Regions from separate parts of the Streptomyces sp. 135 genome, predicted to be linked through region 1. Evidence: riboswitches for the same ligand, from Rfam matches in the RefSeq annotation. Region 1 holds a riboswitch; each other region holds the start of a gene.
The links. Region 1 has a riboswitch for thiamine pyrophosphate ahead of thiC (phosphomethylpyrimidine synthase ThiC). Riboswitches for the same ligand answer to the same signal wherever they lie in the genome.
Positions count from the first base shown of each region.

Region 2: linked by a shared signal. The riboswitch ahead of thiO (glycine oxidase ThiO) and the one ahead of thiC (phosphomethylpyrimidine synthase ThiC) in region 1 are both predicted to bind thiamine pyrophosphate.
Region 3: linked by a shared signal. The riboswitch ahead of KKZ08_RS27925 (thiamine ABC transporter substrate-binding protein) and the one ahead of thiC (phosphomethylpyrimidine synthase ThiC) in region 1 are both predicted to bind thiamine pyrophosphate.

Region 1 covers NZ_CP075691.1:4,252,009-4,259,168, forward strand. Annotated here, with positions in the region: gene KKZ08_RS19165 (metallophosphoesterase) at 1-837, shown strand, start outside; gene KKZ08_RS19170 (hypothetical protein) at 1,018-1,914, shown strand; gene thiC (phosphomethylpyrimidine synthase ThiC) at 1,985-3,790, opposite strand; TPP riboswitch at 3,783-3,937, opposite strand; gene KKZ08_RS19180 (YibE/F family protein) at 4,009-5,409, shown strand; gene KKZ08_RS19185 (SsgA family sporulation/cell division regulator) at 5,498-5,935, opposite strand; gene KKZ08_RS19190 (IclR family transcriptional regulator C-terminal domain-containing protein) at 6,039-6,764, opposite strand.
Region 2 covers NZ_CP075691.1:2,257,436-2,264,595, reverse strand. Annotated here, with positions in the region: gene pknB (Stk1 family PASTA domain-containing Ser/Thr kinase) at 1-725, opposite strand, end outside; gene KKZ08_RS10205 (thiazole synthase) at 819-1,613, opposite strand; gene thiS (sulfur carrier protein ThiS) at 1,621-1,848, opposite strand; gene thiO (glycine oxidase ThiO) at 1,845-3,101, opposite strand; TPP riboswitch at 3,099-3,212, opposite strand; gene KKZ08_RS10190 (FAD-dependent oxidoreductase) at 3,343-4,359, shown strand; gene KKZ08_RS10185 (Rv2175c family DNA-binding protein) at 4,487-4,852, shown strand; gene thiE (thiamine phosphate synthase) at 4,946-5,605, shown strand; gene metF (methylenetetrahydrofolate reductase [NAD(P)H]) at 5,731-6,648, shown strand; gene KKZ08_RS10170 (hypothetical protein) at 6,700-7,160, shown strand, end outside.
Region 3 covers NZ_CP075691.1:6,155,335-6,162,494, reverse strand. Annotated here, with positions in the region: gene KKZ08_RS27940 (response regulator transcription factor) at 1-455, shown strand, start outside; gene KKZ08_RS27935 (ABC transporter ATP-binding protein) at 546-1,625, opposite strand; gene KKZ08_RS27930 (iron ABC transporter permease) at 1,625-3,313, opposite strand; gene KKZ08_RS27925 (thiamine ABC transporter substrate-binding protein) at 3,289-4,368, opposite strand; TPP riboswitch at 4,446-4,562, opposite strand; gene rlmN (23S rRNA (adenine(2503)-C(2))-methyltransferase RlmN) at 4,587-5,693, opposite strand; gene KKZ08_RS27915 (phosphatidate cytidylyltransferase) at 5,790-6,899, opposite strand; gene frr (ribosome recycling factor) at 6,932-7,160, opposite strand, start outside.

The DNA of each region.
Region 1 (7,160 bases):
CCGAGGCCGGGCGACGAGCTCGGCCCGCTGTTCGTCGTGGGCGACGTGCACGGCTATCTGGACGAGCTCCTCGCGGCCCTCCAGGAACAGGGCCTCATCGACGCCGACGGCAACTGGTCCGCGGGCAACGCGCGCCTGTGGTTCCTCGGCGACTTCACCGACCGCGGGCCCGACGGCATCGGCGTCATCGACCTCGTGATGCGGCTGTCCGCCGAGGCCGCGGCCGCCGGCGGCTACTGCAAGGCGCTCATGGGCAACCACGAGCTGCTCCTGCTCGGCGCCAAGCGCTTCGGCGACACGCCCGTCAACTCCGGCGCGGGCACCGCCACCTTCCAGGCCGCCTGGCTGCTCAACGGCGGCCAGAAGACCGACATGGAGCGCCTGGAGGACCACCACCTCCAGTGGATGGCCCGGCTGGACGCGATGGAGGAGGCCGACGGCCACCTGCTCGTGCACTCCGACACGACCGCCTACCTGGATTACGGCGACTCGATCGAGGCAGTGAACGACACCATCCGCGAGACCCTCACGCGCAACGACGCCGACGAGTGCTGGGACCTCTTCCGCAAGTTCACCAAGCGCTTCGCCTTCCGCGACGAGTCGGGCTCCTCAGCCGTACGCGAGCTGCTGGACATGTACGGCGGCACGCGCATCGTCCACGGCCACAGCCCCATCCCCTACCTCCTGGGTGACGTCGGCTCCGAGGACGAGTCGGACGGCGGCGGACCGGTCATCGAGGGACCGCACGTCTACGCCGACGGCCTGGCCATCGCCATGGACGGCGGAGTGACCATGGCCGGAAAGCTACTGGTCTGCCAACTCCCCCTGGGTATCTGAGCGTTCGCTGGGCAGGCGCCCCCTTACAGGATCACGCCGACCGGGGGTGCCAATTCTGGAAACCCCCTGTCACCGCGTGCCGTCACGGCTCTACCATCGGCTTATCCGTAGCAGGCTCCCCTCCGTTTCTGCCCGACGGCTCGTAGCCATGCGAGCCTTAGCCCTACGGAGCATCGGGGGATGCACATGAACAGCGCTCCACACCTGCTCAATGAGGACCGCCCCGAATACGAGCGGATCCTCGACGAGGCGCTGCGCACCGCACCTGACCGTCCTGAACTCGCCGCAGTGGGCCAGCGGCTCAACACCGAACAACTGCGCACCATGGCCCTGAACGCGACAGCACTGATCACGGCCGCCGCCACGGCCGAGTACGCGCACTACGTGAAGGTTCGCGAGGAGTTGCGCGAACCTCGACCGTCCTCCACCTCGATTCGCGAAGGGAGTGGACACAGCGCCGCGGAGTCGGGCTCCGGCGGCATCGGCCTCGCCACGACGATGGGCGAGGTCGCGGAACCCGCGGCGGCGGCAGGAGCCGGGGCGATCGCCGTGGTGGCGGTCCTCGCCCCCGTCCTCGCCGGGACGGCCGCCGCGATCTTCCTGCTCGTCGGCTACATCCTGAAGATGCTCAACCCCGAGCCCGCCTTCGCGGACACCCTGCTCACCGCGGGATGGCTGTTCGGCGCGCTCACCGCCGGGGGCATCCTGGTCGCCGCGGTCGGTCTGCTCCTGACGGCCCTGCGAAACGGCGCCACATCGCTCCATGCGGGACTCCACGGCGAGCAGTACGAGGAAGTGTCCCGAGCCAGGGAAGCCTGGAGTCAGGCGCTCCTCGAACGGGGCGTCGTGCCGTTCCTCCGGGAGGCCCTGACGGATCCGGGCGCGGCTCCCGCGGCCCGCGCGCCGTCGCACGGGGCCGGAGGAGCCGCGGCGGGCGGCCGCATGCCGCAACTCGGCTACAACCGGCCCGGATTCAGCAGCCCGGACGGCGGCCGGGCGACGGGATCGCGGCCGAGCTTTTCGAGCCCCGACTTCTCCAGCCCGGACTTCGGCGGCCCCGAACACAAGCCCGAGTAGGCAGGGGTGTCCGCAGAGTCGGTCGTCGCGACACTCTGCGGGCACCCCCTACGTGCCTACGTGGTTTCGCTCAGTCGGCGATCGGCAGATAGACCCGGTTGCCGGCGGCGGCGAACTCCTTGGACTTCTGCTCCATGCCCGCCTCGATCTCGCCTTCCGCCAGGTCACCGCCGTGCTGGCGGCGGATGTCCTGGGAGATCTTCATCGAGCAGAACTTCGGCCCGCACATCGAGCAGAAGTGCGCCGTCTTCGCGGGCTCGGCCGGCAGCGTCTCGTCGTGGAACTCCCGCGCCGTGACCGGATCGAGGGCCAGGTTGAACTGGTCCTCCCAGCGGAACTCGAAGCGCGCGTCCGAGAGCGCGTCGTCCCAGTCCTGCGCGCCCGGGTGCCCCTTGGCGAGATCGGCCGCGTGCGCCGCGATCTTGTACGTGATGACGCCGGTCTTCACGTCGTCGCGGTTGGGCAGGCCGAGGTGCTCCTTCGGCGTGACGTAGCAGAGCATGGCCGTGCCCCACCAGCCGATCATCGCGGCGCCGATGCCCGAGGTGATGTGGTCGTAGGCGGGCGCGATGTCCGTGGTCAGCGGGCCGAGCGTGTAGAACGGCGCCTCCTCGCAGATCTCCTGCTGGAGGTCGATGTTCTCCTTGATCTTGTGCATCGGGACGTGACCGGGGCCCTCGATCATCGTCTGCACGTTGTGCCGCTTGGCGATCGTGTTGAGTTCCCCGAGGGTCCGGAGCTCGGCGAACTGCGCCTCGTCGTTGGCGTCCGCGATCGAACCGGGCCGCAGGCCGTCACCGAGCGAGTACGTCACGTCGTACGCCGCGAGGATCTCGCACAGCTCCTCGAAGTGCTCGTAGAGGAAGCTCTCCTTGTGGTGCGCGAGGCACCAGGCGGCCATGATCGAGCCGCCGCGCGAGACGATGCCGGTCTTGCGGCGGGCGGTGAGCGGGACGTACGGCAGGCGCACACCCGCGTGCACCGTCATGTAGTCCACGCCCTGCTCGGCCTGTTCGATGACCGTGTCCTTGTAGATCTCCCAGGTCAGCTCCTCGGCCTTGCCGTCGACCTTCTCCAGGGCCTGGTAGAGGGGCACGGTGCCGATGGGCACGGGGGAGTTGCGCAGGACCCACTCGCGGGTGGTGTGGATGTTGCGGCCGGTGGAGAGGTCCATGACCGTGTCGGCGCCCCACTGGGTCGCCCAGGTCATCTTGTCCACCTCCTCCTCGATGGAGGAGGTGACCGCGGAGTTGCCGATGTTGGCGTTCACCTTCACCAGGAACTTCTTGCCGATGATCATCGGCTCGATCTCCGGGTGGTTGACGTTGGCCGGGATCACGGCGCGGCCCGCGGCGACTTCGGCCCGCACGACCTCGGGGTCCATGTTCTCGCGGATCCCGATGAACTCCATCTCGGGCGTGATCTCACCGCGCCGGGCGTACGCGAGCTGTGTCACCGCCTGGCCCGGGCGGCCGCGGCGCGGCTGGCGGGGGCGGCCGGGGAAGACCGCGTCGAGGTTCTTGAGCCCGCCGCGCGGCGAGGTGTGCTTGATGCCGTCGTCCTCGGGGCGGGGCGGACGGCCCACGTACTCCTCGGTGTCGCCGCGGGCGATGATCCAGTTCTCCCGCAGCGGCGGCAGGCCGCGGCGGACGTCGGTCTCGGCGGACGGGTCGGTGTACGGACCCGATGTGTCGTACAGGGTGACGGCCTTGCCGTTGGTGAGGTGCACCTGGCGGACCGGCACGCGCAGATCGGGGCGTGAACCCTCGATGTACGCCTTGTGCCAGCCGATGGACTTCCCGGCCTCCGCCGCGACAGCGTTCTCAACGTGCTCGTCGCTGCTGGAGGCAGGCGTGCGTGCGTCCGATGTGGTCATGAGACCTACTCCCTACGCCGGCATTACCCGGTAACAGGTTCGGCGGTCGACGCAGCGGATTCCGTACGTTCATGCACGACTCGTGCCGTTTCGTACGGAGGTCAGCGCCCTCTCAGCCCGGTGCTCCGAGCTCCCGCGATTGCAAAGGTGGCTCCACGCTAGCGTCATGTCGGGCGCGCTGAACAGAGGGCCCCTCCCGTTCTTGCGATGATCGGTCCGTGACCACCACACCCCCGCCGCCGCCTCCGCCCTCACAACCGCCCCGCTCCGGCCCGTCCCCCGACGGCTCCGGGCACGGACACGGACACGGCCATACGCACAGCCACGGCCCCGCCGCGCCCGTCTCCCAGCACCTGCGCAAGGTCATCGCGGCGGTGCTGATCCCCTTCGCCACCGCGGTCGTCGTGGGCCTGTTGGTCCTGTGGCCGGGCGGGACGCCGAGCCATGAACGCACCGGCGTCGGCTTCGACCGGCAGACACAGTCGGCGACGGTCGCCAAGGTGCAGGAACTGCCCTGCAAGGACCTCAACCCCTCGCAGCCCCAGCCGAACGGCGACACCTCCACCCCCGAGGGCCAGAGCGCCCAGTCCCGGGCCGAGGGCACCTGCAAGAAGGCGCTGATCGAGGTGACCAGCGGTGACGACAAGGGCCGCACGTTCACCGAGATCATTCAGCCGGACTCGCCCCGGCAACTGCGCAAGGGCCAAGAGGTGGTGGTCGCCTACGAGCCCAAGGCCCCCGAGGGCCTTCAGTATTCGGTCACCGACGTGAACCGCAAGATCCCGATGGCGCTTCTCGCCGGCATCTTCGCGCTCGCCGTCGTGGTGGTGGGGCGGCTGCGCGGTGTGATGGCCCTGGTGGCACTCGCCATCAGCTTCCTGGTGCTGACCTTCTTCATCCTGCCGGCGATCCTCCAGGGGGCGAACCCCCTGGTCGTGGCGGTGATCGGGGCGAGCGCCATCATGCTGGTCGCGCTCTACCTCTGCCATGGCCTCACGGCCCGTACCTCGGTCGCGGTGCTCGGCACCCTCATCTCCCTCCTCCTGATCGGCCTGCTCGGCTCCCTGTTCATCGGCTGGGCCGCGCTGACCGGCAACACGGACGACAACACCGGCCTCATCCACGGCCTGTATCCGTCCATCGACATGAGCGGCCTGCTGCTCGCGGGCGTCATCATCGGCTCGCTCGGCGTCCTGGACGACGTGACGGTCACCCAGACCTCAGCCGTCTGGGAACTGCACCAGGCCAACCCGACCATGGGCTGGCGCGGCCTCTACCGCGCGGGCATCCGCATCGGCCGCGACCACATCGCCTCGGTCGTCAACACCCTCGTCCTGGCCTACGCGGGCGCCGCGCTGCCCCTGCTGCTGCTCTTCTCGATCGCGCAGTCCAGCGTGGGCACGGTCGCCAACAGCGAGTTGGTCGCCGAGGAGATCGTGCGCACCCTGATCGGCTCGATCGGCCTGGTCGCGTCGGTGCCGGTGACCACCGCGCTGGCCGCCCTGGTGGTCTCCGCCGACCGCTCCGCCACCGCCGGTCCCGGCGGCCCGGCCATGGCGACCGGCACCCCCGCTCCCCGCTCCTCCCGTGGCGGGAAGGGCCGCCGCCGCAAGGCCTGACGCCGAAAGGGACCCGCGCGGCCCCTTGAGCCGGGAGAAGCCGCGAAATGCACCAATCTGCCATTCATATCTGCCCACCGGTCGGCGGTCAGCCCGCGTTCTGCTCCTCCGCCAGAATCCGGTCGAGCGCCTCGTCGAGGTGCGCGTCGAAATCGGCGAGCGTCCGCTCCTGCCCGAGCGGCACCAACCGGTCCGTACGGTCCAGGAAGGCGAGCAGCGGCGGAATGCCCACCCGGAACAGCGCCTGATCCGGGCCGACCTGAAGCCTGATCAGCGCCTCGTCCATCAACTCGGGATCAGTGGGCTCGATCCGCACATCCCCGACCCCGCACGGCCGGCCCACCCCGTCGATCAACAGCTCCCGGCCGAATGCCCACGTCACCGGAGCGTCACCGGGCAGATGAAACGTCAGCCGCACGGCAAAAGGATCACCGGTCTCATAGCGCAACTCCACCGGGATACGAAACGAGAGCTCCTCGGAAACAAGGAAGCTCATCATGACCTCTGCCTGAACCGTCTCGTCCATCGCGCCCTACCCCGTCACTTGGCCTTCAAGTGGCCAGGAACCAACTCCCTGACACTCATGGCATCTTGCTTAAAGTACACACCAGATCACAAGGAGTGAGTTTTCAGATGCTGATAGAGAAGGCGAGTGTCCCTAGTAGCTTTCCGATCTCACGCTGCAATCTCTGTGCCGCGGGCAGCAGCCGGTCCGCCTGACCTGCGGGCACGGAAATGGCCAAGGTCGCCGCGGTGTCTCCCGCCAAGATCGGAATCGCCGCGCAGACCGTCCCCAACGCGTACTCCTGTCGCTCCACCACGGGCCTCATCCGCTCCATCGCCTCGAGCCGACGCAGAAACGTGCGGTCGTCGCGGACCGAGTAACGCGTGATCGATTGAACCGGATAGCGATCGAGGTGGTCCTGCCTGGCCTCGTCGTCGAGTTGGGAGAGCAGGCACTGCCCGATGGCGTGGGCGTGACCCGTCTCCCGGAAGTCTGCCCATTCCTCGACCGCGGGATTGCCCGGGGTGTCGGAGACCGCCACGATCTCGATCTCGCCCTCGCGGTAGACCGCGAAGTACACCGGCACCCCGATGATGTCCCGGCAGTGCGCCAGCGCATCACCGATCGTGCCGCGACGATTCTGCTGCGCCCCGCTGCTGCTGAGCCGCTCGGCCGCCTCGCCGAGTACGAACACTCCTTTCTCGCGGCGCAGATAGCCCTCGTGGGTCAGCGTGCGCAGCAGGTGGTAGGCGGTGGGGAGCGCGAGCCCCGCCTCGCGGGCCAGTTGCTTGGCGGGCGCGCCGTCCGGGTGCGTGGCGGCGGCTTCCAGCAGCCGCATGGCCCGCTGCACGGAGCCGATGAGGGTGGGCGTGACGGTGGCGGCGGCCGTGGCCGTGGCGTCCGCCGGTGGAAGGGCGCTGGCGTCGGCCGGTAAGGGGGTGGCGTCGGCCCGTGCGGTGGAGGTGGCGGCCGGTGAAGTGGGGGTACCGACCGGTGAAGTGGAGGCGTCGACCGCGGCCAAGGTTCACTCCCGAAGCGCGTGGGGGGGGCCGCCCGTGCCCGGAGAAACACGGGAGGGCAATGCGCCCGTCCGCGGGGGACGACCCCGCGTCGGTTTTCGGACTCTAACCCTTGGCCACCGCTCTGCGGCCGTCTGCGGGGAAACATCCCCCGGCCGAGGGACCCGTTTCGAAAAGTCACCGCCAGGCAGTAACCAATCGGTGAGCAACCACTTCAGCGACGGTTG
Region 2 (7,160 bases), 2.0 Mb from region 1:
CCCGGCACGGCCGCCGACGGGGGCGGCACGTCTTCGTTGAGGTGCTGGTAGAGCACCTGGGCGGGGGAGTCCCCGGAGTGCGGCTTCGCGCCGGTCAGCATCTCGTAGAGCACCACGCCGCAGGCGTACACGTCCACGCGCGTGTCCGCCGTGCCGTGCTCGATCTGCTCGGGAGCGAGATAGGAGACGGTGCCAAGGACGGTGCCGGTCGTGTTCGTGACGGTGTCCACCGCGCGTACGAGGCCGAAGTCGGCGACCTTCACCCGGCCGTCGTCCCCTATGAGGACGTTCTCGGGCTTCATGTCGCGGTGCACGAACCCGGCGCGGTGCGCGGCGCCGAGCGCGGCGAGGACCGGCTCCAGGATGTCGAGCGCGGCCCGCGGCTGGAGCGCGCCGCGCTCGCGCAGGACGTCACGCAGCGTGCAGCCTGCCACGTACTCCATCGCCAGATAGACGTACGCCCCGTCGGTGCCCTGGTCGAAGACGCCGACCACGTTCGGGTGCGAGAGGCGGGCGACCGACTTCGCCTCGCGGATGAAGCGCTCCACGAAGGAGGCGTCGGCCGCCAGCGTGGGGTGCATCACCTTGAGCGCGAGCACGCGGTCGAGGCGGGTGTCCACGGCCCGGTAGACCGTGGCCATCCCGCCGACCGCGATGCGCCCCTCGATCCGGTAACGGCTGTCGAGCAGCTGCCCGACGAGGGGGTCCTGAAGGGTCGTGTCCACGCAGGGGAGTCTACGAGCCCCCACCGACACCGTGGCCGGTGCGGTGGGCCCGCGGCCGGACTGCAGCGCAGCTGTGACCGTTCCCGCCGTCGCTCAGAACGCCGGCCGCTCCGGATCCAGCCGCGCCTTGCCCTCCGCGGGGGACGACGCCTCCGCGAAGTGGCGGCGGGGGATCCGCCCGGCCCGGTACGCGAGGCGGCCCGCCTCGACGCCGTGCCGCATGGCCTCCGCCATCAGGACCGGCTCCTGCGCCCGCGTCACGGCCGAGGCGAGCATCACACCCGCGCACCCCAGCTCCATGGCGAGCACCGCGTCGGACGCCGTGCCCGCGCCCGCGTCCAGGATCACCGGCACGCGCGCGTGCTCGACGATCAGCTGGAAGTTGTGCGGGTTGCGGATGCCGAGCCCCGAGCCGATGGGGGAGCCGAGCGGCATGATCGCCGCGCACCCCACGTCCTGGAGCTTGCGCGCGAGCACCGGGTCGTCGTTCGTGTACGGAAGGACCGTGAAGCCGTCGTCGACGAGGGTCTCGGCGGCGTCCAGGAGCTCGATCGGGTCCGGGAGCAGCGTGCGCTCGTCCGCGATCACCTCCAGCTTCACGAGATCCGTGCCGAGCGCCTCGCGTGCGAGACGGGCCGTGAGGACGGCCTCCCCGGCGGTGAAACAGCCCGCCGTGTTCGGCAGGACGCGGATGCCGAGCCGGTCCAGGACGGAGAGCACCGAGCCCTGCACGCCGGGGTCGAGGCGGCGCATGGCGACCGTGGTCAGTTCGGTGCCGGACGCGACGAGGGAGCGTTCGAGGACGTCGAGGCTGGGCGCCCCGCCCGTGCCCATGATCAGGCGCGAGGAGAGGGTGAGTCCGCCGATGACGAAAGGGTCGTCTGCCATGGTCGGATCAGCCTCCCTGGACTGCGGTGAGTACTTCGACGCGGTCACCGGCGGCGAGCACGGTGCCGGACCACCGCGCGCGCGGGACGACGGTTTCGTTGAGGGCGGCGGCGACACCGGAGTGGGCCGCCGTGAGGGTGGCGACGAGGGCTTCGAGCGTGGTGCCCGAGGTCACGTCGCGTACCTCTCCGTTGACGGAAACGGTGAAGGGCGTACTGGAGGCGGGCGTACTCATGCGGGTTGCTCCGTGAACGACTGCGTGGGCAGTGGCTGCGTAGGGGGTACGAGGGAGGGCTCGGTGAAGCGGCGCGGGGTGAACGGCCGCGCCTCGTCGGGAAGCTCACCGGTGGCCAGGGAGTGCGCCATGACGTCGCCCGTCAGGGGCGTCAGCAGGACGCCGTTGCGGTAGTGCCCGGTGGCCAGCTGGAGCCCGGGCAGCCGCGTCGGGCCGAGCAGGGGCGCGTTGTCGGGGGAGCCGGGGCGCAGGCCCGCGCGGGTCTCGGTCAACGGCAGCTCGGTGATGCCGGGCACGAGTTCGTGGGCGTCCCGCAGGAGTTCGTAGACGCCGCCCGCGGTGACCGTGGTGTCCCAGCCGAGCTCCTCGCTGGTGGCGCCGACGACGAGTTCGCCGTTCTCGCGGGGGACGAGGTAGAGGGCGCCACCGCGCACGACCGCGCGCACGGTGCGGCTCAGGAACGGCGCGTACGCCTTCGGCACCGTCAGGCGCAGCACCTGCCCCTTCACCGGCCGCACGGGCGGCAGGACGTCGTCGGGAACGCCCGCGAGGCGCCCGCTGAGGCTGCCCGCCGCCAGCACGACCTGGTCCGCGTGCAGTTCGGTGCCGTCCCCGAGGACGACTCCCCCGGCCCGGTCGCGTACGACCGAGAGCCGCTCGGCCCAGCCGCGGTGGAAGGTGACGCCCGCCCGCTCGCAGGCCACTAGCAGCGCCGCCGCGAGCCGGCGCGGGTCGACCTGGTGGTCGCCGTCGACCCGTAGCCCGCCCCGCACGCCCGGTGCGAGCATCGGCTCCAGGCGGCGGCACTCGCGGCCGCTCAGCCACTGCGACTCCAGGCCGGACCGGCACTGAAGGGCGTGCAGTTCGCGCAGGTGGGCGCGGTCGTCGGAGTCGAGCGCGACGGCGAGCGTGCCGCACGCGCGGTAGCCGAGGTCGCCGACACCGCGGTCGCTCGCCTCGGCCAGTTCGGCGGCGAAGTCCGGATAGCGCCGCGCGGATTCGAGGTTGAGTGCGAGCAGCGTCTGCTCGCCGTGGTGCAGTTCGGTGACGGCGGCCAGCATGCCGGCCGCCACCTGCGCGGCCCCGCCGCCAGGCTCGGGGTCGACGACGGCGACGGAGAGTCCGCGCTGCGCGGTCCGCCAGGCCGTGACCAGGCCGATGATGCCGCCCCCCACGACGAGGACGTCCGTCGGAGTCTTCGATTCCGCCGGTGGCGCACAGGATGGTGTGCGGGGTGGTGTACGTGGCTGCATGGGCGTCCAGCCCCTCCCTTCGCCGGCATGACCCGGATCAGGTTCGTACGGTCGGAGGCCGTCCCAGCCTCCCTCTCAGCCCGGTGCGTCCGGGCTCCCGCGAGTGCTCTGCACCGGCCACCCTAGCCCGTCGCCCCGCGCGGCAGTAGGGGAGCCGTGCCGCCATGGGCGGTGACGGTGTGTCAGAGATCTCCCCGCCCGCCTCTGAAGGCGCCGCCGTCCGCCGCCCTACAGTGATCGGGTGAGCGAGCAGCAGAGGCAGAGCGAGCGGCACGTCGTCATCGTCGGCGCCGGGATGGCAGGGGTGCAGACCGCCGTGGCCCTGCGTGAGCGGGGTTTCGCCGGTCCGGTCACCGTGATCGGCGCGGAACCCCACCAGCCGTACGACAGGCCGCCGCTGTCCAAGGCGGTGCTGCTCGGCAAGGCGGAGGGCTCCGCCTTCGACATCGACTTCGAGGCGCTCGGCATCGGGCTCCGCCTGGGCCGCGAGGTCACCGGGGTGCGCCCCGCGGACCATGAGCTGGACACGGCCGAGGGCCCGGTCGCCTATGACGTCCTGGTGCTCGCGACCGGCGCCGAGCCGATCCGGCTGCCGGGCACCGAGGGCGTTCCCGGCGTCCACCTCCTGCGCACCCTGGACGACGCCGCGCGGCTGCGGCCGGTACTCGCCGCGCAGCACGACATCGTGGTGGTGGGCGCGGGCTGGACGCGCCGGAGGTGCTGCGTGGAGCACGTGGCCGCGCGCCGGGTCGTGCATGCGACCGCCTGGCTGACCGGCTCCGGCATCGCCCTCGGCGCCCACGGGGAAGTCGTGGCCGACGACCACCTGCGCGCCTCGGTGCCCGACGTGTACGCGGTCGGCGACTGCGCCTCGTTCCCTTCCGGGCGGTACGGCGAACGACTGCTCGTCCACCACTGGGACAACGCCCTCCAGGGCCCGCGCACGGTCGCGGCGAACATCATCGGCGAGGACCCCGCGGCGTACGACCCGGTGCCGTACTTCTGGTCGGAGCAGTTCGGCCGCTTCGTGCAGTACGCGGGCCATCACACGCCGACGGACGAGCTGGTGTGGCGCGGCGACCCCACGGGCATGGCCTGGTCGGTCTGCTGGCTGCGGTCCGGCGCCCTGGTGGCGGTCCTCGCGGTGGGCCGCCCCCGGGACCTGGCCCAGGGCCGCAAACTGATCGAGTCAGGCACCCGCCTGGACCCCACTCTGACGGCAGACCCGTCGGTGCCCCTGAAAAAGGCAGCGCTATAACGCCCCTGCCAGGGGCGCGGGGAACTGCGCGCCCAGCCCTCACGCACCCGCACCCGGTCACGCGCCCCCGGACCGCCGGGCGCGGTGCCGTCCGCTGTAGGCCTCCGGCCAGAGATACGCTGGGACGGTGACCGAGATTGACGCAAAGACCGATGCTCTCGTCCCCGCCTGGCTCCACCTCCCCGACATCGCGGAAATGCTCGACGTCGAGGTGACGCGCGTACGCCAGCTGGTCAAGGACGGCCAGCTGATCGCCGTACGCCGTGGTGAGAACCGGACGCTCCAGGTGCCGGCCGCCTTCATCGACGGCGACAAGGTCGTCAAGGGCCTCGTCGGCACCTTGACGCTCCTGAGGGACGACGGTTTCTCCGACGAAGAGATGCTCGAGTGGCTCTTCACCCCCGACCCGACCCTGCCCGGCACCCCCGCGCAGGCACTGAGCGAGAATCGCGGCACGGAGGTGAAGCGCCGCGCCCAGGCGCTCGCCGTCTGAGCAGGCGCCCGTCGTCTGACTGAACACACCGTTCGGGATGCGGGCCGCGCGACGCGCGGCCCGCACGCCCACCGACACCGGGGGGACTTCTCCATGGCCGCCGACCACCCGCGCGCCCAGCTCGCCGACGCCCGGCTCTACCTGTGCGTGGATGCCCGCAAGCGTCAGGGAGACCTCCCCGACTTCCTCGACGCCGTCCTCGCGGGCGGCGTCGACATCGTGCAGCTGCGCGACAAGGGCATGGAGGCGGCCGAGGAGCTGGAGCACCTCCAGGTCTTCGCCGACGCCGCCCGGCGCCACGGCAAGCTCCTCGCGGTGAACGACCGCGCGGACGTCGCGCACGCCATCGGCGCCGACGTCCTCCACCTGGGCCAGGGCGACCTGCCCGTCCCCGCGGCCCGCGCCATCCTCGGCGGCAGCGACGACGTACTCATCGGCCGCTCCACGCACGCCGAGTCCGAGGCCGCCGCGGCCGCCGTCCAGGAGGGCGTGGACTACTTCTGCACCGGCCCCTGCTGGCCCACCCCCACCAAGCCGGGGCGTCACGCCCCGGGCCTCGACCTGGTCCGCTACACGGCCTCCCTCGGCACGGACCGCCCCTGGTTCGCCATCGGCGGCATCGACGCGGGCAACCTCGACGAGGTGCTCGAAGCGGGCGCGCGCCGCGTCGTCGTCGTACGGGCGATCAGCGAGGCCGACGACCCGGGCGCCGCGGCGGCGGATTTCGCGAAGCGGCTGCGTACGGCCGACTGAGCACCTGCTCGGCACTCGCTCGGTGGTGTCCGATCCGTGTCCGATCCGTGGACAAGAAACCGGCAAATGGGATGAAATCCCCAGGCCCGGTTGGGTGACCGCCAGGGCCTGGCTAACCTGCCCGTATGGCCCTAGGCACAGCTTCCACCAGGACTGACCGCGCGCGCACCGTGCGCGACATGCTCGCGACCGGCAAGACGACGTACTCCTTCGAGTTCTCCGCGCCGAAGACCCCGAAGGGCGAGCGGAATCTGTGGAACGCGCTGCGCCGGGTCGAGGCGGTCGCCCCGGACTTCGTCTCCGTCACCTACGGAGCGGGTGGTTCGACGCGCACCGGCACGGTCAAGGAGACCCAGCAGATTGTCGCCGACACCACGCTGACGCCCGTCGCCCACCTGACCGCGGTCGACCACTCCGTGGCCGAGCTGCGCAACATCATCGGGCAGTACGCGGACGCCGGGATCCGGAACATGCTGGCGGTCCGCGGCGACCCGCCCGGCGACCCGCTCGGCGAGTGGGTCGCGCACCCCGAGGGCCTCACCTACGCCTCCGAACTGGTCGAACTCATCAAGGAGTCCGGCGACTTCTGCGTGGGCGTCGCGGCCTTCCCCGCCATGCACCCCCGCTCGCCCGACTGGGAGTCCGACACCCGGCACTTCATCGACAAGTGCCGGGCCGGCGCGGACTACGCGATCACGCAGATGTTCTTCGACCCGGAGGAGTACCTGCGGCTGCGCGACCGCGTCGAGGCGGCGGGCTGCGCGACGCCGATCATCCCCGAGATGATGCCGGTCACCAACGTGCGCCAGCTCGACCGGCTGCCGCAGCTCAGCAACGCCGTGTTCCCGGCCGAGCTGAAAGACAGGATCCTCGCGGCCAAAGAGGATCCCGCCGCTGTACGCTCCATTGGCATCGAGTTCGCGACGGAGTTCTGCGCGCGATTGCTGGCCGAAGGCGTGCCGGGATTGCACTTCATCACGCTCAACAACTCCACGGCGACGCTGGAAATCTACGAGAATCTTGGTCTGCACCAGCAGGCTTGAACGGCAGTACCCCGTACCCACGGGCGGCGGCCGTAGGGGAGTGGGGCGTACATGGGCTGGACGGTCCTCTACATCGCGTTCGGATTCGTCGCGCTGTGGCTGCTGGGCGAGGTGCTGCTCCAGTACAAGGCCAGGCTGCGCTGGCGGCTGCTGGCGTTCGTGGGCTTCCTGGGCGTCGTCGTCGGCGTGGTGATGTCGTCGGTCCCGGTCATCGCGGCCGGCGCCATCGCCTTCGCGGTCGGCCAGACGTACGTGACGCTGTCGTTCCGCCGGGGCTTCTCCACCGGCTGGGCGCTGGGCGGGAAGCCGGGCCTCAGCAAGCGCCGCAAGAAGCCGTCCCAGGGCGCGGCCGCCGCGCAGGAGCCGACGCTCCAGGTGTCCGACCTGGAGTACGAGCAGGCCCCGCCGCCGCCCGCGCACGCCCCCGGGGTCTACGAACCGGAGCCGCTGCCCGACGACACCGGGCAGTACGGCGTCTACACCGACGCCGCGCACGCCCCGCCGGCCGCGGG
Region 3 (7,160 bases), 1.9 Mb from region 1:
CCGGCGGCGCGACGAAGGCGCTGATGCTGACGACGTTCGGCCTCGACGAGTACGTGTACGAGGCGCTGACCGCCGGGGCCTCGGGGTTTCTGCTCAAGGACGCGACGTTCCCCGAACTGCTGCACGCGGTACGGGTCGTGGCGGCGGGCAACGCCCTGCTGTCGCCAGAGATCACCAAGCGTCTCGTCGCCGAGTTCACGCGCCAGCGGGCCGCCGTCCCCCCGGTTCCCGCGGGCGGCGTCGACGGGCTGACGGCCCGTGAGGTGGAGGTGCTCGTCCTCATCGCGCAGGGCCTGTCGAACGCGGAGATCGCCGACCGCCTCACGATCACCGACCACACCGTGAAGACGCACATCAACCGCCTCTTCACCAAGATGGGGCTGCGCGACCGGGCGCAGGCGGTGATCCTCGCGTACGAACGGGGACTGGTGAGGGCCGCGGCGGCGCGGAGCTGAACCGTACTCCTCAGCCGAAGGAGGCCCGCGCCAACCAGAAGTCGAGCAGCTCCCGCTCCCCCAGGACCTCCCCCTCTCCTTGAGCGCGCGCTACAGCGACTTCCGCCCCCCGGACACCCCCGCCGCCGGCAAGGCCCCCGCGCCCCCGAGAACCACCACATCCCCGGCGTCGAAGGCGACCCCCACCCTCTCGCCCACCTCCGGCGCCTCCCGCAGCGCGCACGCCGCCTCCAGGCGCGGTCCTTCCGCCGGCTGGAGGCGCACCGCGACATGGGTGCCGCGGAAGGTCCGTGCCGTCACGGCGCAGGGCAGCCCCTGCTCGACGGGGACGAGGCGCACCCCGGCCGGCCGCACCAGGATCTCGCAGCGCCCGGCGGGGGCGCCCTTCGGCACGGGGACCTTGCCCCATGCCGTGTCGGCCGTCTCGCCGGTGACCGTCGCCGGGAGCACGTTCTCGAAGCCGAGGAACCGCGCGACGAACTCGTCCACCGGGCGCTGCCACACCTCGAGGGGCGTGCCGGACTGGGCGATCCGCCCCTCCCGCATCACGACGACCCGGTCGGCTAGCGCGAAGGCCTCACCCTGGTCGTGCGTGACGGCGAGCACGGTCGTGCCCAACTCGTCGAAGAGTTCCCGCAGTTCGACGACGAGGCGTTCGCGCAGGGAGCGGTCGAGCTGACCCAGCGGCTCGTCGAGCATCAGCAGCCGGGGGCGGGGCGCGAGTGCGCGCGCGAGGGCGACCCGCTGCTGCTCGCCGCCGGAGAGCGAGGCGACCGCGCGCCGCTGCGCCTTCGGCAGGCCGACGAGTTCGAGCAACTCGGCGACGCGGTCGGCCTGTTCGCCGCGCGAGGCGCCCCGCATGCGCAGCCCGAAGGCGACGTTGCCCGCCACGTCGCGCTGCGGGAAGAGCTGGTGGTCCTGGAACATCAGGCCGACGCCCCGCTTGTGCGCGGGCACCCCGCGCTGGTCACGCCCGCCGAGCTCGATGCGCCCCGCGTCGAGCGACTGGAGCCCGGCGACCGCCCGCAGCAGCGTCGACTTGCCGCTGCCGCTCGGCCCGAGCACGCAGACGATCTCGTGCTCGGCGACCTCCAGGTCCACGGCGTCGAGCACGGCCCGCGCCCCGAACCGGACCGTCGCCTCACGCAGGCTCAGCAAGGCGGTCGTCATCAGAACTCCCCCGAAGTGCGGTCGGTACGGATGCGTTCCAGCAGCAGCAGCGACACCGCGCACACCACCATCAGGATGGTCGAAAGGGCCATCGCCTGGCCGTAGTTGAGGTCCCCGGCCCGCCCGAGCAGCCGCGCCACGGCCACCGGCAGGGTCGGGTTGTCGGGCCGCGCGATGAAGACGGTCGCCCCGAACTCGCCGAGCGACACAGAGAAGGCGAACCCGGCGGCGATCAGCAGCGCCCGCCGCACCATCGGCAGGTCCACCTCCCGCCAGGCCCGCAGCGGCGACGCCCCGAGCACGGCCGCCGCCTCCCGGAGCCGTCCGTCCACCGCGCGCAGGACGGGCAGCATGGTGCGTACGACGAACGGCACGCCGACCAGGGCCTGGGCGAGCGGCACCAGGATCCAGGTGGCCCGCAGATCAAGGGGCGGCTCGTCCAGCGCGATCAGGAACCCGAAGCCGACGGTCACCGCCGATACCCCGAGCGGCAGCATGAGCAGCGCGTCGAATCCGCGTACGAGACGACCGGCTCTCCGCGTGAGCGCGGCCGCCGCCAGCCCGCCGATGACGACCGCGATGCCGGTGGCCACCACCGCGTACTGGAGCGAATTCCACACCGCCTCGATCGGCGGCACGAGGAAGGCACCGCCCTCCGCCGAGGTCAGCTCCCGGTAGTACGCGAATCCATGGCCGCCGGGAGCGTCGAGGGAGCGCTGGACCAGCACGCCGAGCGGCAGCAGTATCAGCCCGGCGACCGTGGCCATGACCAGGCCGAGCAGCGTCCACTGCCCCGCGCCGCGCGGGCGGCGGGCCACGGCCGAGGCGTCGACCAGCTTCAGCACGCTCTCGCGCCGCCGCACGGTCCAGGCATGGATCGCGAGGATGAGCCCGACCGCCGCGAACTGCACGACGGTCAGGACGGCGGCCGTGGGCAGGTCGAGCAGCTGCGCGGTCTGCCGGTAGATCTCCACCTCAAGGGTGGAGTACGCGGGTCCGCCGAGGATCTGGACGATGCCGAAGGAGGTGAAGGTGAAGAGGAAGACCATGAGGGCGGCGGCCGCGACGGCCGGCCCGAGCGCGGGCAGCGTCACCGTCCGCCAGGCCCTCCAGCGCGAGGCGCCGAGCATCCGCGCGGCCTCCTCCTGGCGCGGGTCGAGCTGTGACCAGAGCCCGCCGACGGTGCGGACGACGACCGCGTAGTTGAAGAACACGTGCGCGAGCAGGATCGCCCACACGGTGGTGTCGAGCCGCACACCCCACAGCTCGTCGAAGAGCCCGCCCCGCCCGATCAGCGCGAGGAACGCCGTGCCGACCACGACGGTGGGCAGCACGAACGGCACGGTGACGACGGCCCGCAGCACCTGCTTGCCCGGGAAGTCGAAGCGCGCGAAGACATACGCGCCGGGGAGCGCGATCAGCAGCGTGAGCGCGGTCGACGCGAGCGCCTGCCAGGTGGTGAACCACAGGACGTGCCGGATGTCGGACTGCCCGAGCACGTCCACGATCCGCCCGAACCGCCAGCCGCCGTCCACATGCAGTCCGCGCGCGACGATCGCCGTGACCGGATAGGCGAAGAAGAGCGCGAAGAACGCGACGGGCACGGCCATCAGACCGAGCCGCGCCGCGCTCCCGCGGCCGAATCCCCTGGGGGGACGGGCCTTTACTTCAGTACGAGCGAGGTCCACGACTTGATCCACGGCTCGCGGTTGTCGGCGATCTTCTTCGGGTCCATGGTCTGCGGCTCGTCGACCGTCACACCGTGCTTCGTGAACAGCTCGGGCAGCTCGACGCCCTCCCGCACCGGGTTCACGAACATGTTCAGCGGCATGTCCGCCTGGAACTCCTCGCCCGCCAGGAAGTCCAGGAGCGCCTTGCCGCCCTTGGCGTTCTCGGCGTTGCTGAGCAGGCCCGCGTACTCGACCTGGCGGAAGCACGTGCCGGTCGCGACGCCGGTCGGCGCCTCCTTGGGCCGCGGCTTGCCGTAGAGCACCTCCACGGGCGGCGAAGAGGCGTAGGAGACGACGAGCGGCCGGTCGCCCTTGGCCTTCTTGCCGCCCGCGGACCCGGAGAACTCCTCGTTGTACGCCTGCTCCCAGCCGTCGACGACCTTGACGCCGTTGGCCTTGAGCTTCTTCCAGTAGCCCTCCCAGCCCTTGTCGCCGTACTTCGCGGCGGTGCCGAGCAGGAAGCCGAGACCGGGCGACGAGGTCGAGGCGTTCTCGGTGACCAGCAGGTTCTTGTACGCGGGCTCGGCCAGATCCTCGAAGGATTTCGGCGGCGCCAGCTTCTTGTCGGCGAAGTACTTCTTGTCGTAGTTGACGCAGATGTCACCGCTGTCCACGGGCGTCACGCGGTGCTTGCCCTGGTCGACGCGGTACTCCGGCTTGATCTCGTCCGAGCCCTTGGCCTCGTACGACTGGAAGAGGCCGTTGTCGAGCGCCCGTGACAGCAGGGTGTTGTCGACTCCGAAGAAGACGTCGCCCTGCGGGTTGTCCTTGGAGAGGATCGCCTTGTTCACGGCGGCGCCCGCGTCCCCGTCCTTGAGGACCTTGACCTGGTACCCGGACCGCTTCTCGAATTCCTTCAGTACGTCCTTGGAGACGTTGAAGGAGTCATGGCTGACGAGCGTGACGGACTTGGAGTCCGCCTTCGAGGCGTCGTCGCCGGAGCCGCACGCCGAGACGGCGACGAGCCCGAGGCCCACCGCGATGGCGACGGAGGTGATCTTCTTGGTGCTCACTGAGTTGTCCTCCTGGGTGTCCAGGAAGAGACGCGGCCCTGCCCGCCGACCGGATGGCCGCGGGCAGGGCGCAACAGCTTGAGTGGTGCCCGAACTTCCTACCCAGAATGACCTGGGCGAGGTTCAGAGGGTCTGCGGCCCACCTGTCCAAGGTGCCGCACTCTCAGCGCTGTGGCGCTCCCCTGTCGGAATATGCAGATGTGTGTACGACGGCCAGACTACCTCTCGGCCGCGGCGAGCTGACCGCACGCCCCGTCGATCTCCTGGCCCCGGGTGTCCCGGATCGTGACCGGCACGCCATGGGCGGCGATGGCCTCCACGAACGCCTTCTCGTCCTCGGGCCGCGAGGCCGTCCACTTCGAGCCCGGCGTGGGGTTCAGCGGGATCAGGTTCACGTGCACCGGCTTGCCCTTGAGCAGCCGGCCGAGGCGGTCACCGCGCCACGCGTGGTCGTTGATGTCGCGGATCAGCGCGTACTCGATGGAGAGGCGACGCCCCGACTTGGCCGCGTACTCCCAGCCGGCGTCGAGCACCTCCCGCACCTTCCACTTGGTGTTGACCGGCACGAGGGTGTCGCGCAGGTCGTCGTCCGGGGCGTGCAGCGAGATCGCGAGACGGCACTTGAAGCCCTCGTCGGAGAACCGGTGGATGGCGGGGACGAGCCCCACCGTCGACACCGTGATCCCGCGCTGCGAGAGCCCGAGGCCGTCCGGCTCGGGGTCGGTGAGGCGGCGGATGGCACCGGTCACACGGTTGTAGTTGGCCAGCGGCTCGCCCATGCCCATGAAGACGATGTTGGACAGCCGGGCGGGCCCGCCGGGGATCTCGCCGTCGCGCAGCGCGCGCATGCCGTCGACGATCTGGTGCACGATCTCGCCCGTCGACAGGTTCCGGTCGAGACCGGCCTGGCCGGTGGCGCAGAACGGGCAGTTCATGCCGCATCCGGCCTGGGAGCTGATGCACATCGTGACCCGGTCGGGGTAGCGCATGAGCACCGACTCCACCAGCGTCCCGTCGAAGAGCCGCCAGAGCGTCTTGCGGGTGGTGTCGTCGTCACAGCTGATGTGCCGCACCACGGACATCAGGTCGGGCAGCAGAGCCTCACGGAGCTTGTCGCGCGCGCCGGCGGGGATGTCGGTCCACTCGGCCGGGTCGTGGGCGTACCGCGCGAAGTAGTGCTGCGAGAGCTGCTTGGCGCGGAACGGCTTCTCGCCGATGGCGGCGACGGCCTCCTTGCGCTCGGCGGGCGTGAGGTCGGCGAGGTGCCGCGGGGGCTTCTTGGCTCCGCGGGGCGCGACGAAGGTGAGTTCTCCGGGTACAGGCATGGTCCATCCAGTGTCGCAGACATACGACGAGGGGCCCGCCGCCCTGTGGACAACGGACCCCTCACGCACATTCACGCAGGTCAGACCAGGTAGAGGTCAGCCGGACCCGACGAAGATCACCAGCAGGAGCCAGACGACCGGCGCCGTCGGCAGCAGTGAATCCAGGCGGTCCATGATGCCGCCGTGCCCCGGCAGCAGCGTGCCCATGTCCTTGATGCCGAGGTCCCGCTTGATCATCGACTCGCCGAGATCGCCGAGCGTGGCGCTCGCCGCGACCGCGAGGCCGATGAGCAGCCCCTGCCACCACGTCCCGCCGTCGATCAGGAACTCCATGCACAGCGCGCCCGCCGCCATCGCGAACGTGATCGCACCGAGCAGGCCCTCGCGGGTCTTGCCGGGGCTGATGCGCGGCGCCAGCTTGTGCTTGCCGAAGCGCCAGCCGACCGCGTACGCCCCGGTGTCGCTGACCACGGTCAGGAGCAGGAAGGTGAGCACCCGCTGCGGTCCGTCGTCCGCGGTGAGCATCAGCGCCACGAACGTGGCGAGGAACGGGACGTAGAAGGCCGCGAAGACCCCCGCCGTGACGTCCTTCAGATAGCCCTCGGGAGGCTCGGTCATGCGCCAGACCAGGACGGCGAGCGCGGTGAGCGCCATCGCCACCCAGGCACCCTCGGGGCCCCGGACGTAGCCGGCGACGACCATCGCCGCGCCGCCCACCGCGAGCGGCACCAGCGGCGCCTTGATGGCCTTGCGCTCCTCCAGGCGGGAGGTGAGCTCCCAAAGGCCGACCACCACGGCGACCGCTATCACGCCGATGAAGGCGGCCTTCACGATGAACAGCGACGCGATGATCACCGCGCCGAGACCCACACCGACTCCTATGGCCGCACCGAGATCGCGGCCCGCGCTCTTCTTCGGCGCGGGCTGCGGCGCTGCCGGGGCGGGCTGTGGTGCGCTGGGCATGGGCTCCTGCGAGGGCTCGTCACGGAACAGGGGGCCGCCCATCCGAGTGGCCCCCCGGTCGTCCTGGTCAGAGCCGCTCACCGGTGCGTCGGGCACGATGGGCATCGGCTGCGTCACGGACGGAAGCAGCGCGTCCTGCGCATCGTACGCGGGACCTGCCGGGGGCGCCCCCTGACCAGGTCCCTGGTCGGGCGGCCCCCAATACCCGGCTCTGGGCGGCGCCCCCCAGGAAGAGTCGTTCACGGATCGGTTTCCTGATTCCTCGGACTCGAGCCTCAGACTTCGAGCAGCTCGGCTTCCTTGTGCTTGAGCAGCTCGTCCACCTGAGCGACGTACTTCGCGGTGGTGTCGTCCAGCTCCTTCTCGGCGCGGCGGCCCTCGTCCTCACCGATGTCGCCGTCCTTGACGGCCTTGTCGATGGTCTCCTTCGCCTTGCGGCGGATGGAGCGGATCGAGATCTTGGAGTCCTCGGCCTTGGTCTTGGCGACCTTGATGTACTCCTTG